2 regions of the Streptomyces durmitorensis genome follow, and region 1 is predicted to be linked to the other one. Evidence: riboswitches for the same ligand, from Rfam matches in the RefSeq annotation. Region 1 holds a riboswitch; the other holds the start of a gene.
What was found. Region 1 has a riboswitch for cyclic di-AMP ahead of M4V62_RS04925 (C40 family peptidase). Riboswitches for the same ligand answer to the same signal wherever they lie in the genome.
Positions count from the first base shown of each region.

Region 1 (4,857 bases):
TGCTCCATCTCGTCAAGGACCCGGCGCGCCCGCGCGAGCAGCAGCTCGCCCGCGCCGGTCAGCCGCGCCCCGCGGTGGTGCCGGACCAGGAGCGCGGTGCCCGCCTCCCGTTCGAGCTTGGCCAGCTGCTGGGAGAGGGCGGGCACGGTGTATCCGAGGCGCTCGGCCGCGCGAGTGATCGACCCGGCCTCGGAGACCGCCACCAGTGCGGCGAGCCGCGTCGGGTCGTACATGGTGTCTCCCGGTGCAGGAGCCGACGGGCGGTGGGGCTGTCCGGCGGCGTGGGGCTAAACGCCTGCTTAAGGCAGACCCAGGATATTCCACATACCCGCTGAAGGCAGAAGAACGGCAGGCTGGCGGCCATGGACGCTCAACTGGTCGCCTTCACCGGCGTCGCCGCGGGCATGGTCGCCATGCCGGGCGCCGACTTCGCCGTCGTGGTGCGCAACTCCCTCGCCTCCCGCCGCGCCGGGGTCACCTGCGCGATCGGTGTCGCGGGCGGGCTCCTGGTGCACACGGCGCTCGCGGTGGCCGGGGTCGCCGCGGTCCTCACGGCGGTTCCCACGCTGTTCCGGGCGCTCCAGGTCCTCGGCGGTGCCTATGTGCTGTACCTCGGGTATCGCGCGCTGCGGTCGGCGGCGCGGCCCCTGGCGAGTTTCGGGGTGCCGGACGGCGCGGAACAGCCGGCGGCCGGGGGCAGCCTGCGGCAGGGCTTTTTCACCAACGCCCTCAACCCCAAGGCGCCCATCACCTTCCTCAGCGTCCTTCCCCAGTTCGTGCCCGCGGGCAGCCCCGCGATGCCGAGGACACTGCTGCTCGCGTCGATCATCGTGGCGCTTGCCCTGGTGTGGTTCCCGGTCGTCGCGCTCCTGGTGGACCGTCTTGGCCGCCGGCTGCGCAGGCCGCGTACGGCCCGCGCGATCGAGGGCGGCACGGGCGTCGCGCTGAGCGTCCTCGGCCTGGTGCTCCTCACCGAGGCCCTGATGGCCTGACGTCGTCCGACGCGCCGGTGTCCGATTCCGGGTCCCGGCCCTTGCCCGCGCCGCGCAGCAGAACGGGCAGCAGGCCCCACAGGCCCGCGCACACCACCAGCGTGCCCGCGCTCGCGATGATCCCGCCGGTGCGGCCCACGGCCACGTCCACGACCAGGAGCACGGAACCGGCGAGCGCGAACACCAGGACCGCCATGCCGATGCCGGCGAGACGGGACGAGACCCGCACGATCCGCGGCTTGGAGTGCTGCCCGAACAGCGACCTGTGCACGGCGGCCGGCGCCGTGAACAGCGCGGCGGACAGGACCGCGAGCAGCAGCGTGGTCACGTACGTGGTGCGCTGCACCGTGTCGAGCGAGGGAAAGCGCTCGGTGAAGGCGAGCGTCAGCAGGAACGCGAAGAGGATCTGCACGCCGGCCTGTGTGACGCGCAGTTCCTGGAGGATCTCGGAGAAATTGCGGTCGGCGCGTTCGAGTGTCGTCTCGTTGCGGGCGTCGGAGGACTCGCCCGAGGAGCGGGAACCGTTGTTTTCGGACATGGCGACCGAGTATCCGCGTCGACGTGCTCCACGCCCGGCGGGCGCGCCGAACGGAGGGCCGGTCGAGCGGAGGGCCGGTCGAGCGGAGGGCCGGTCGAGCGGCGGCAGCGGCCGTGAGGCCGCCGCCGCCCTCCGACAGGTCTGCGGTCGACGGTCGGTGACGGGCTGTCAGCGCACCCGGCCGTACGAGACGCTCTTCGTCCAGATCTTCTCGAGGCGCACGACGGTCCCCCTCTTGGGCGCGTGCCAGATCTTGCCCTTCCCGGCGTAGATGCCGACGTGGTAGACGCTCCGCCCGGAGTGGAAGAAGACCAGGTCGCCGCGGGAGCGCTTCGACGCCGAGACGTGGCGGGTCTTGTTGTACTGCTGCGCGGCGGTGCGCGGCAGCTTCTTGCCCGTGCGCTTGAACGAGTAGAGCGTCAGGCCCGAGCAGTCGAACCGGTTCGGCCCCGCGGCCCCGTATCCGTACGGAGAGCCCTTCTTGGAGGCAGCGATCTTGAGCGCTTTGGTCCCGTGTGTCGCGGCCTCGGCTTCCGACGTGAGCCCTGGGGCCACGAGGGTGCCGCCTACGACGGCGAGCGTGAGGGCCGATACGGAACCGGCCCTGGTGAGCAGCGACGGAACATGATTCAGCGCGGTCATGCGCAACCCTTCGTCAACCGCCTGTGAAGGATGACCTGTCGGATTCGGGCTGGCGAAGTTGCCCGGCCGCGCTGTGCGGCTTCACCCCAAGGGTCGGCGTCCGGACCTTCCGGACCGACCCGTCATGCCTGGGTCCTCCACTCCTGCCGATGCACCGATGTCGACCGGTCATCCGGGCGGCGGCAGGACTCGGCGTCCGCCCGGACCGCCCCGCCGCTGTGGCGGGGGCTTGTCGTCGGAAGGGATCTTGACCCGTCAAGGGGTCGAATTCCGAGCCGAAACGGTGTTTTGTGAGGCTCCTCACGGCTGAACCGTTCGGGTGGACAAGGTCGGATTCGAGATCGGGCCGGGCACTCCGACGATCGTTCGACCAGCACCGGAACGAGTAATTCCGGCACTCGCGTACACATCTGACGCAACCGAAGACGTCTCAAATAACGACGATCGTCTACGCCGAACGAGGTAGCCCGTTTGGTTCGTTTGAGACCGGCCCCGGACGGTTCGGGCTCGGGATGCCGGGGTGACGGGTGCTCAGGACGCCGACGGAGGCGGCACGGTGACTCGTTCCGCACGACGCTCCCCGTCGAGCACACGCAGCGCTCGGGCCAACGTCGGCGCACACACGGCGCTCTCGCCCCGCTGGTGCATCAGCGTGAGCGCCTCCCGCAGGGCGGTCGCGCTGCCGACCAGGGCCTGGGCGGCGCGCAGTCCGCCGTAGGTGTCCGAGGCGCGGGCGGGGTTGATCCGGCCCACCAGATCGACCACTTCGAGATACCGGTCGATCAACTCGCCCTCGGCGCGGGTGAGTGCGGGCAGCGGAGGAAGTTCGGGTGGCAGCATCGGCTGATCACCGCGCGTCCGGGGCGCGGAGGGACGACTTACGGCTCGCGATGATCCGGTCCACCAGGCCGTAGTCGACGGCCTCGGGGGCGCTGAGGATCTTGTCCCGCTCGATGTCGGCCGCGATGCGCTCCGGGCTCTGGCCCGTGTGGTGGACCAGCAGCCTCTCCAGTGCGGCACGGGTGCGCAGGAGTTCGTCGGCCTGGATCGCCAAGTCGGTTGCCTGGCCGTGGATCGGCTCGGTGATCGAGGGCTGGTGGATCAGCACGCGGGCGCCGGGCAGCGCGCACCGCTTGCCGGGGGTGCCCGCGGCAAGGAGGACGGCTGCCGCCGACGCCGCCTGGCCGAGGCAGGTCGTCTCCACGTCGCAGGTGACGAACTGGATCGTGTCGTAGATCGCCGTCATGGCACTGAAGGAGCCGCCGGGGGAGTTGATGTAGAGCGCGATGTCGCGGTCCGGTGCCGCGTGTTCGAGGTGCATGAACTGCGCCATCACGTCGTTGGCCGAGGTGTCGTCGATCGGGGTGCCCAGGAAGACGATGCGCTCCTCCAGCAGCTTCGCGTACGGATCGAGGGTCCGCTGCCCCGCGCTGGTGCGCTCGGTGAACTCGGGCAGGACATGGCGGGCGAAGGGTCGGTTCATGGCGCGTCTCTCCTCTGCCGGGGTCGGCTGCTCCCCGAGGCTTCCTGAAGGCTTCCTGTAAAAAATGTACAGGACGTACGTAACGTCGTCTGGGGAGCATGTTCGCGTGATCCGCCGCAGTCAACAGCTGCGACGTGTTTCAGCCGCTCGCTGAAAGCGGGGGCCGCGGCGCGCGCGACCGGATGGCCGACGCGGTGACGTGGGCATACTCCGCCTCGTCGCGACCTCAGCCGCGAGCCGTCAGCCGCCCCGACCCGTCTCCCGCCGCCCCGAAGCCGTTCGAGCCGAAAGCGTCGTATGAGTCCTGAAGCCCACCGAGCCCACCGAGCCCGCCGAGTCCCTGAAGACCTTGGCGCGCAGCAAGTGCCCGAAGCCGCCGAGCTCGTCCGGCTCACCGCCCGCGAACTCGCCGCCAGGATCCGCACCCGCGAGCTGTCCGCACGCGAGGTCGTCCAGGCGCACCTGAACCGGATCGAGCAGGTCAACGGCGCCGTGAACGCCGTGGTGACCCTGACGGCCGAGCGCGCGCTCGACGAGGCGCGCACCGCCGACGAGGAAACCGCGCGCGGCGCGCCGCTCGGCCCGCTGCACGGCCTGCCCGTCGCCCACAAGGACACCCACGACACCCGCGGCATCCGGACCACCTACGGCACACCGCTCCTCGCCGACAACGTCCCGGACCGCGACGAGCTGATCGTCGAGCGCATCCGCGCCGCCGGGGCGATCACCATCGGCAAGACCAACGTGCCCGAGTTCGCGGCCGGTTCACACACCTTCAACCCGGTCTTCGGGGCCACTCGCAACCCGTACGACCTCCGGCGGTCGGCGGGCGGCAGCAGCGGGGGAGCGGCGGCCGCGCTCGCGTGCGGCATGCACCCCCTGGCCGACGGCAGCGACATGGGCGGTTCGCTGCGCAACCCCGCGTCGTTCTGCAACGTGGTGGGCCTGCGCCCCTCGCCGGGCCGCGTGCCGAGCTGGCCGGACACCGCACCGTGGTCGACGATGGCCGTGCAGGGCCCGATGGCGCGCACGGTCGCCGACGCGGCGCTGCTCCTCTCCGTCGTCGCCGGACCCGACCCGCGCTCGCCGATCGCCCTGGAGACGCCGGGGAGCGCGTTCGGCGGGTCACTGGCACGGGATCTGACGGGTCTTCGGATCGCCTGGTCGCCGGACCTGGGCGGAGCGGTGCCGGTCGACCGCGA
Region 1 covers NZ_CP097289.1:1,034,047-1,038,903, reverse strand. The annotation lists gene M4V62_RS04940 (LysR family transcriptional regulator) at 1-233, opposite strand, end outside; gene M4V62_RS04935 (LysE family translocator) at 363-992, shown strand; gene M4V62_RS04930 (DUF6328 family protein) at 970-1,530, opposite strand; gene M4V62_RS04925 (C40 family peptidase) at 1,699-2,172, opposite strand; cyclic di-AMP (ydaO/yuaA leader) riboswitch at 2,176-2,339, opposite strand; gene M4V62_RS04920 (hypothetical protein) at 2,704-3,012, opposite strand; gene M4V62_RS04915 (ATP-dependent Clp protease proteolytic subunit) at 3,020-3,655, opposite strand; gene M4V62_RS04910 (amidase) at 4,019-4,857, shown strand, end outside.

Region 2 (4,857 bases), 8.4 Mb from region 1:
TACTGCTACAACATCGTCAAGCCCCGCAACGTCATGCCCGTCCATGGCGAGTGGAAGCACCTGAAGGCCAACGCCGACCTCGCCATCCGTACCGGCGTCGACCCCGACCGTGTCGTCATCGCCGAGGACGGCGTCGTCGTCGACCTCGTCGACGGCCGCGCCTCCATCACCGGCAAGGTGCCCGCGGGCTACGTCTACGTGGACGGGATGACCGTCGGCGGTGTCAACGAAGCCTCGCTGAAGGACCGGCTCACGCTGGCCGAGGAGGGCGTCGTCACCGTGGTCGCCATCGTCGATGCCGACACGGGCGCGCTCGCCGAGGCCCCCGATTTCCTGGCCCGCGGCTTCGTCCACGACGAGACCACCTTCGAGTCCGTCATCCCGGTGATCGAGAAGACTCTGGCAACCGCCGCCGAGGAAGGGGTCGGCGACGCCCACCAGCTGGAGCAGCTCATCGCTCGGGCCGTGGCGAACTGGGCGTACCGCACACACCGCCGCAGGCCCCTGATCATCCCGGTCATCATCGACGCCTGAGCGAGCCATACTCTTGGCCGTCGTCGTCGGCCGTACGAGCGTCATGAGCGGGGGAGTTCAATGAGCGGGGAGAAGGGCGGGGGTCTCACGGGCCGGGCCGCCGTGGAAGAGCGGTTCCGGCAGGACTGGGGGCTCGAACTGCCGGAATCGATCTTCCAGTTCTGGGAGTTCCTGGGATCTCTCGGCCCGGACGGGGAGCGGGCGCTCCAGGACCTGGACGTGAGCCCGGTCGGCATCCTGGACCTGTTCGCGGACCCGGGTCTGCGGCCGAGGGACGGCATCGACGTCCGGGTGCACGGTCGCTACTACCGCGATCCGCCGGAGTTCGTGACCTTCCTGCACGGCGGCTCCGACGGTCTGCACCACGGCCTGTGGTTCGACGACGGCCGCACCTGCAGTGGTGTCGCCTCCTACTACAACAACGACGGCGGCGGCATCGACACGCGTGCCAAGACCCCGCTCGAAGCGGTGCGGGCGATCCTCGAACGCTGCTGGCGCGACCTCGACGACGACGTGCAGGACGACGACGAGGTGTCGGCCCGGCGCTCGCGCCTGGGCCTGCTGCGCGATGCGCTGACCGCCGTCGAGACGGGTGAGCGCACCGAGACGGGCCTCGCCTACTCCAGGGCGTACGACACGGCCGTCCCGCCCGTGGACCCCGACCGGATCACCACGCTCGACGGCGCGGGCGCACTCGCGTCGGGCGATTCCGCGCTGGGCCGCCCTGCCCACAACGGGGCCGACGAGTACAAGTTCGCGACGTACATGTACGGCATGTTCGACGACGCCGAGGCTCTGGGGGAGTCCCTGGACGAAGCCCGCCGCCGCTGCTCGGCGGGCGACCCGACGGAGGCCCTTCTGCTGGGCCGCGACCTGCACTGGGCCTCCGCGGGCGACCCGGAGCGCGAGGCGCTGGCGAACGAACTCCTCGTCACGGCCTATCGCGCGCTGGGCCGCCCCGGGCTCGCGCAGACGGCGGACGCCCACCATCGGCACCGTTCTCTGCCGCAGGTGGACGTCCTGGAGACGAACAGGGATCAGGTCTAGTACGGGCCGTTCACGTTGTCGATCGAGCCGTACCGGTCGGCCGCGTAGTTGCAGGCGGCGGTGATGTTGGCGACCGGGTCGAAGCTGTCCAGCGACGTCCCGGGCACGTGGTACGCGGAGAACGTGGGGGCGATGACCTGCAGGAGCCCCTTGGAGGGAGTTCCGGCGGTGGCGTTGGAGTCCCAGTTGTTGATGGCCAGCGGGTTGCCGGAGGACTCGCGCATGACGTTGCGGTGGATGCCCTCGTAGGAGCCGGGGATGCCGCGCTCGGCCATGATGTCGAGCGACTCCTTGATCCAGCCGTCGAGGTTGTTGGCGTAGGACTTCTTCGCCGGGGCGGCTGCGGGCTCGACCGCGTCCTTGCGCTCGGAGCGGTCCGCCCGCTCGCCGGATGCCTTGGAGGGCTTGCCCGAGTCCTCCTTGTCGAGGGTGAGCCGGACACCGGGGCGAATCAGCTTCGGGTCGTCGCCGAGGGCGCTGCGGTTGTCCTCGTACAGCTTCTTCCAGCTGCCGCTCACGGAGTGCTCTCGGGCGATCTTGGAGAGGGTGTCGCCCGCGACGACGACGTAGGTCTTCGGGGCCGCGGCGGGCTTGGCGGCCGCGGCCGCCTCCGCCGCGCCGGCGGTGGTCGCGCCGAGCACCGGGAGAACGAGCACGGCCCCGCCCGTCCCTGCGGCGGCGATACCCCGGGTGAGCGAGCTGGACTTGGGACGGCGGTGCTTTCCCTTTGCAGGCATGACGAATTTCCTCTCCGTCGCCTACGAGGTGAGCTGTCGGGTTCGGACGGGAGGTGTCCGGTCGCACTGCAAAGGCGACTTCACCCCGAGCCGTTCCGGAATCCGGATCGGCGGCTTACCTGGGTCCCCCGCTCCTGCCGGGCGTATGTGAGTGGGTGGAGGGTTTCCGGACAGCGGCAGGATTCGGCGTTCCATCCGGATTGACGGTGACGTTAGGCGAGAAAGACCGGACAGAACAAGGCCAGAATTCAAATAGAAATGTGCGAGGCTCCGGCCGCCGGTGACCGGAGCCTGTTGCCCTCTTTGATCGAAAACCCCAACTTTCTTTGCGTGGAACGGAAATGTGCTCACCGGCTCCCGCTGGCGCGGCCGCCGGTGTGACCCGTTTCACTGAATTGGGGACACCTGCATATACTCCGTCAATGGCATAAAGGAGTGGCTTTCTAACTCAAAGATGGACATATTGCGGATGCTGCTCTTCGTGCCAAAAGCGGGCGTATCGCCATCAATGACATCCTGATCGCCCCAGGTGGGGGCCGACGGCGGTTCATGGGCGGGTGGTGATCGGCCGTCGCTTCCGTGGTCTATTTCCGTTTGGCCAAACGCCGTTGGGGCGGCCCCAAGGAGGGGCCGCCCCAACGGCGTGCAGTGGCACAGGTGTTAATGCTTGCCGATGTCCTTGGTCTTTTCCTTGGCCTCGCGCGCGTCGCCCTTCATCTGCAGGGCGTGACCCTTGGCGGTGAGGCTTTCATTGCCCACCGCGCGTCCGATGGCCTGCGCGGCTGCGCCGCCGGCCTGTTCGGTCTTCGCCTTGGCCTTCTCGTTGGCGGTCATGGTCCGCTCACGCTCCCTTGGCATCGACGTCATGTGCTGTCGGTACGTCTGGCCGCTCAGCTGTCCGCCAAACATCGTGACCGCGATCGGGATCGGATCCCTTCAACCAATGCGGGAAACAGGCATCTTGTGTGTTTGCGTGGCGGGGATGGGAGCACACGGTCGTCTGGAGGTTGATAACAATGGTTCCCCTTATCGTGGTACTTCTTCTGGCCCTGCTCCTCTTCGGTGCGGGATTCGCGCTGAAGGCGTTGTGGTGGGTCGCGGTCATCCTGCTGGTGGTGTGGCTGCTCGGCTTCGTGATCAGGCCCGCTGCAAGCGGCGGCCGCAAGGGCCGCTGGTACAGATGGTGACGCGCACCTGAATGCGACAACACGGTGACGCGCACCTGAGTGCGACAACGCGGTGACGCGCATCTGAGTGCGCCAACCCAGAGCGGCGCGGCGCCACGGGCGGTGGCGTGCGTGCCTGAGGGTGGGCCCGGCCTGGGACGGCCGGGCCCACCCCTTCGCCGTTTTCCGGCACGCTCCCTCGCTACGCCGAAGACCGTGCTCCCAGCCGTCCGTTGGCCCGGGGCGACGCGGTGCGTGGCCTGGGGGTCAGGGCCGCGCGCAGCGCCGGGGCGAGGACATGGCGGGCCTCGGACGGGGTGAGGCTGGCGGGAGTGGGGAGCGGGTTGAGGTAGCGGGTGTAGATCAGGCCGCCGAGGATCGTCGTCACGGCGGTGGCGCGGGCGGTCGCGTCCTGGCCGCCGAGAAATTCAACAAGCCGGGCCAGCAACTCGCGTTCCAGGTATTCACGGATCACCTCGGCGGCCTCGTCGCCCTGGGCGGTGAGCGTCAGGAAATCGGCGTCCTCCCACAGCCCCGTCACCGCGTCGATCAGACGCTCGGGAAGGGTGGTCGGGTCGCCGCCGAGGACATGGTCCACCGTCAGCGCGTTGGCGCACTGGAACTGCATCACATCCGCGAACAGCCCCTTCTTCGAGCCGAAGTGGTAGGAGATCAGCGCCGGATCGACTCCGGCGGCTCCTGCCACCGCGCGCAGAGTGGTGCGCCGGTAGCCGCGCTCCAAGAACAGCGCACGGGCGGCCGAGACGATCGACTCACGGGTCGGCGGATTGCCGCGGGGACGGCCTCGCGTGCGGGCTGGAGCAGAGGCTTCGTTATTCATCAGCGTTGAGCCTGCGCACACGGATCGGGACAGTCAAGGGCATTCCAGGAACCCACGAAGGGATGTCCCGACACCATGCGCATCGCAGTCGTCGGCGCCAACGGACCGACCGGCCGCCACCTCACCGACCAAGCCATCGCCGCCGGCCACGAGGTCGTCGCCGTGACCCGCCGCCCCGGCTCACTCACCCCGCGACCCGCCCTCACCGTGGCCGTCGCCGACGCCACCGACCCGGCAGCCGTCGACGCCGCGATCGGCGGGACGGATGCCGTCCTCTCCGCGCTGGGCGCACGATTCAGCAAGGAGGCCGTCACCACGTACTCGGCGAGCGCCAAGGCCATCACCGAGGCCATGGCGGGCCACGGCATCAAGCGCCTGCTCGCCGTCAGCTCCAGCATCGCCGACCCGAACTGGCGCCCCGCCGGCGCGCACTTCTTCAACCACGTGCTCGACCCACTGGTGAACCGACGGCTCGGCCGCACCCTCCACGAGGACATGCGCCGCATGGAAGCCGTGATCCGGGAGACCGACC
Region 2 covers NZ_CP097289.1:9,397,283-9,402,139, forward strand. The annotation lists gene M4V62_RS41590 (ribonuclease J) at 1-534, shown strand, start outside; gene M4V62_RS41595 (ADP-ribosylation family protein) at 595-1,581, shown strand; gene M4V62_RS41600 (transglycosylase SLT domain-containing protein) at 1,578-2,318, opposite strand; cyclic di-AMP (ydaO/yuaA leader) riboswitch at 2,322-2,486, opposite strand; gene M4V62_RS41605 (CsbD family protein) at 2,979-3,152, opposite strand; gene M4V62_RS41610 (DUF5670 family protein) at 3,335-3,505, shown strand; gene M4V62_RS41615 (TetR/AcrR family transcriptional regulator) at 3,687-4,325, opposite strand; gene M4V62_RS41620 (NAD(P)-dependent oxidoreductase) at 4,401-4,857, shown strand, end outside.
Region 2: another riboswitch for cyclic di-AMP. It lies ahead of M4V62_RS41600 (transglycosylase SLT domain-containing protein); the one in region 1 lies ahead of M4V62_RS04925 (C40 family peptidase).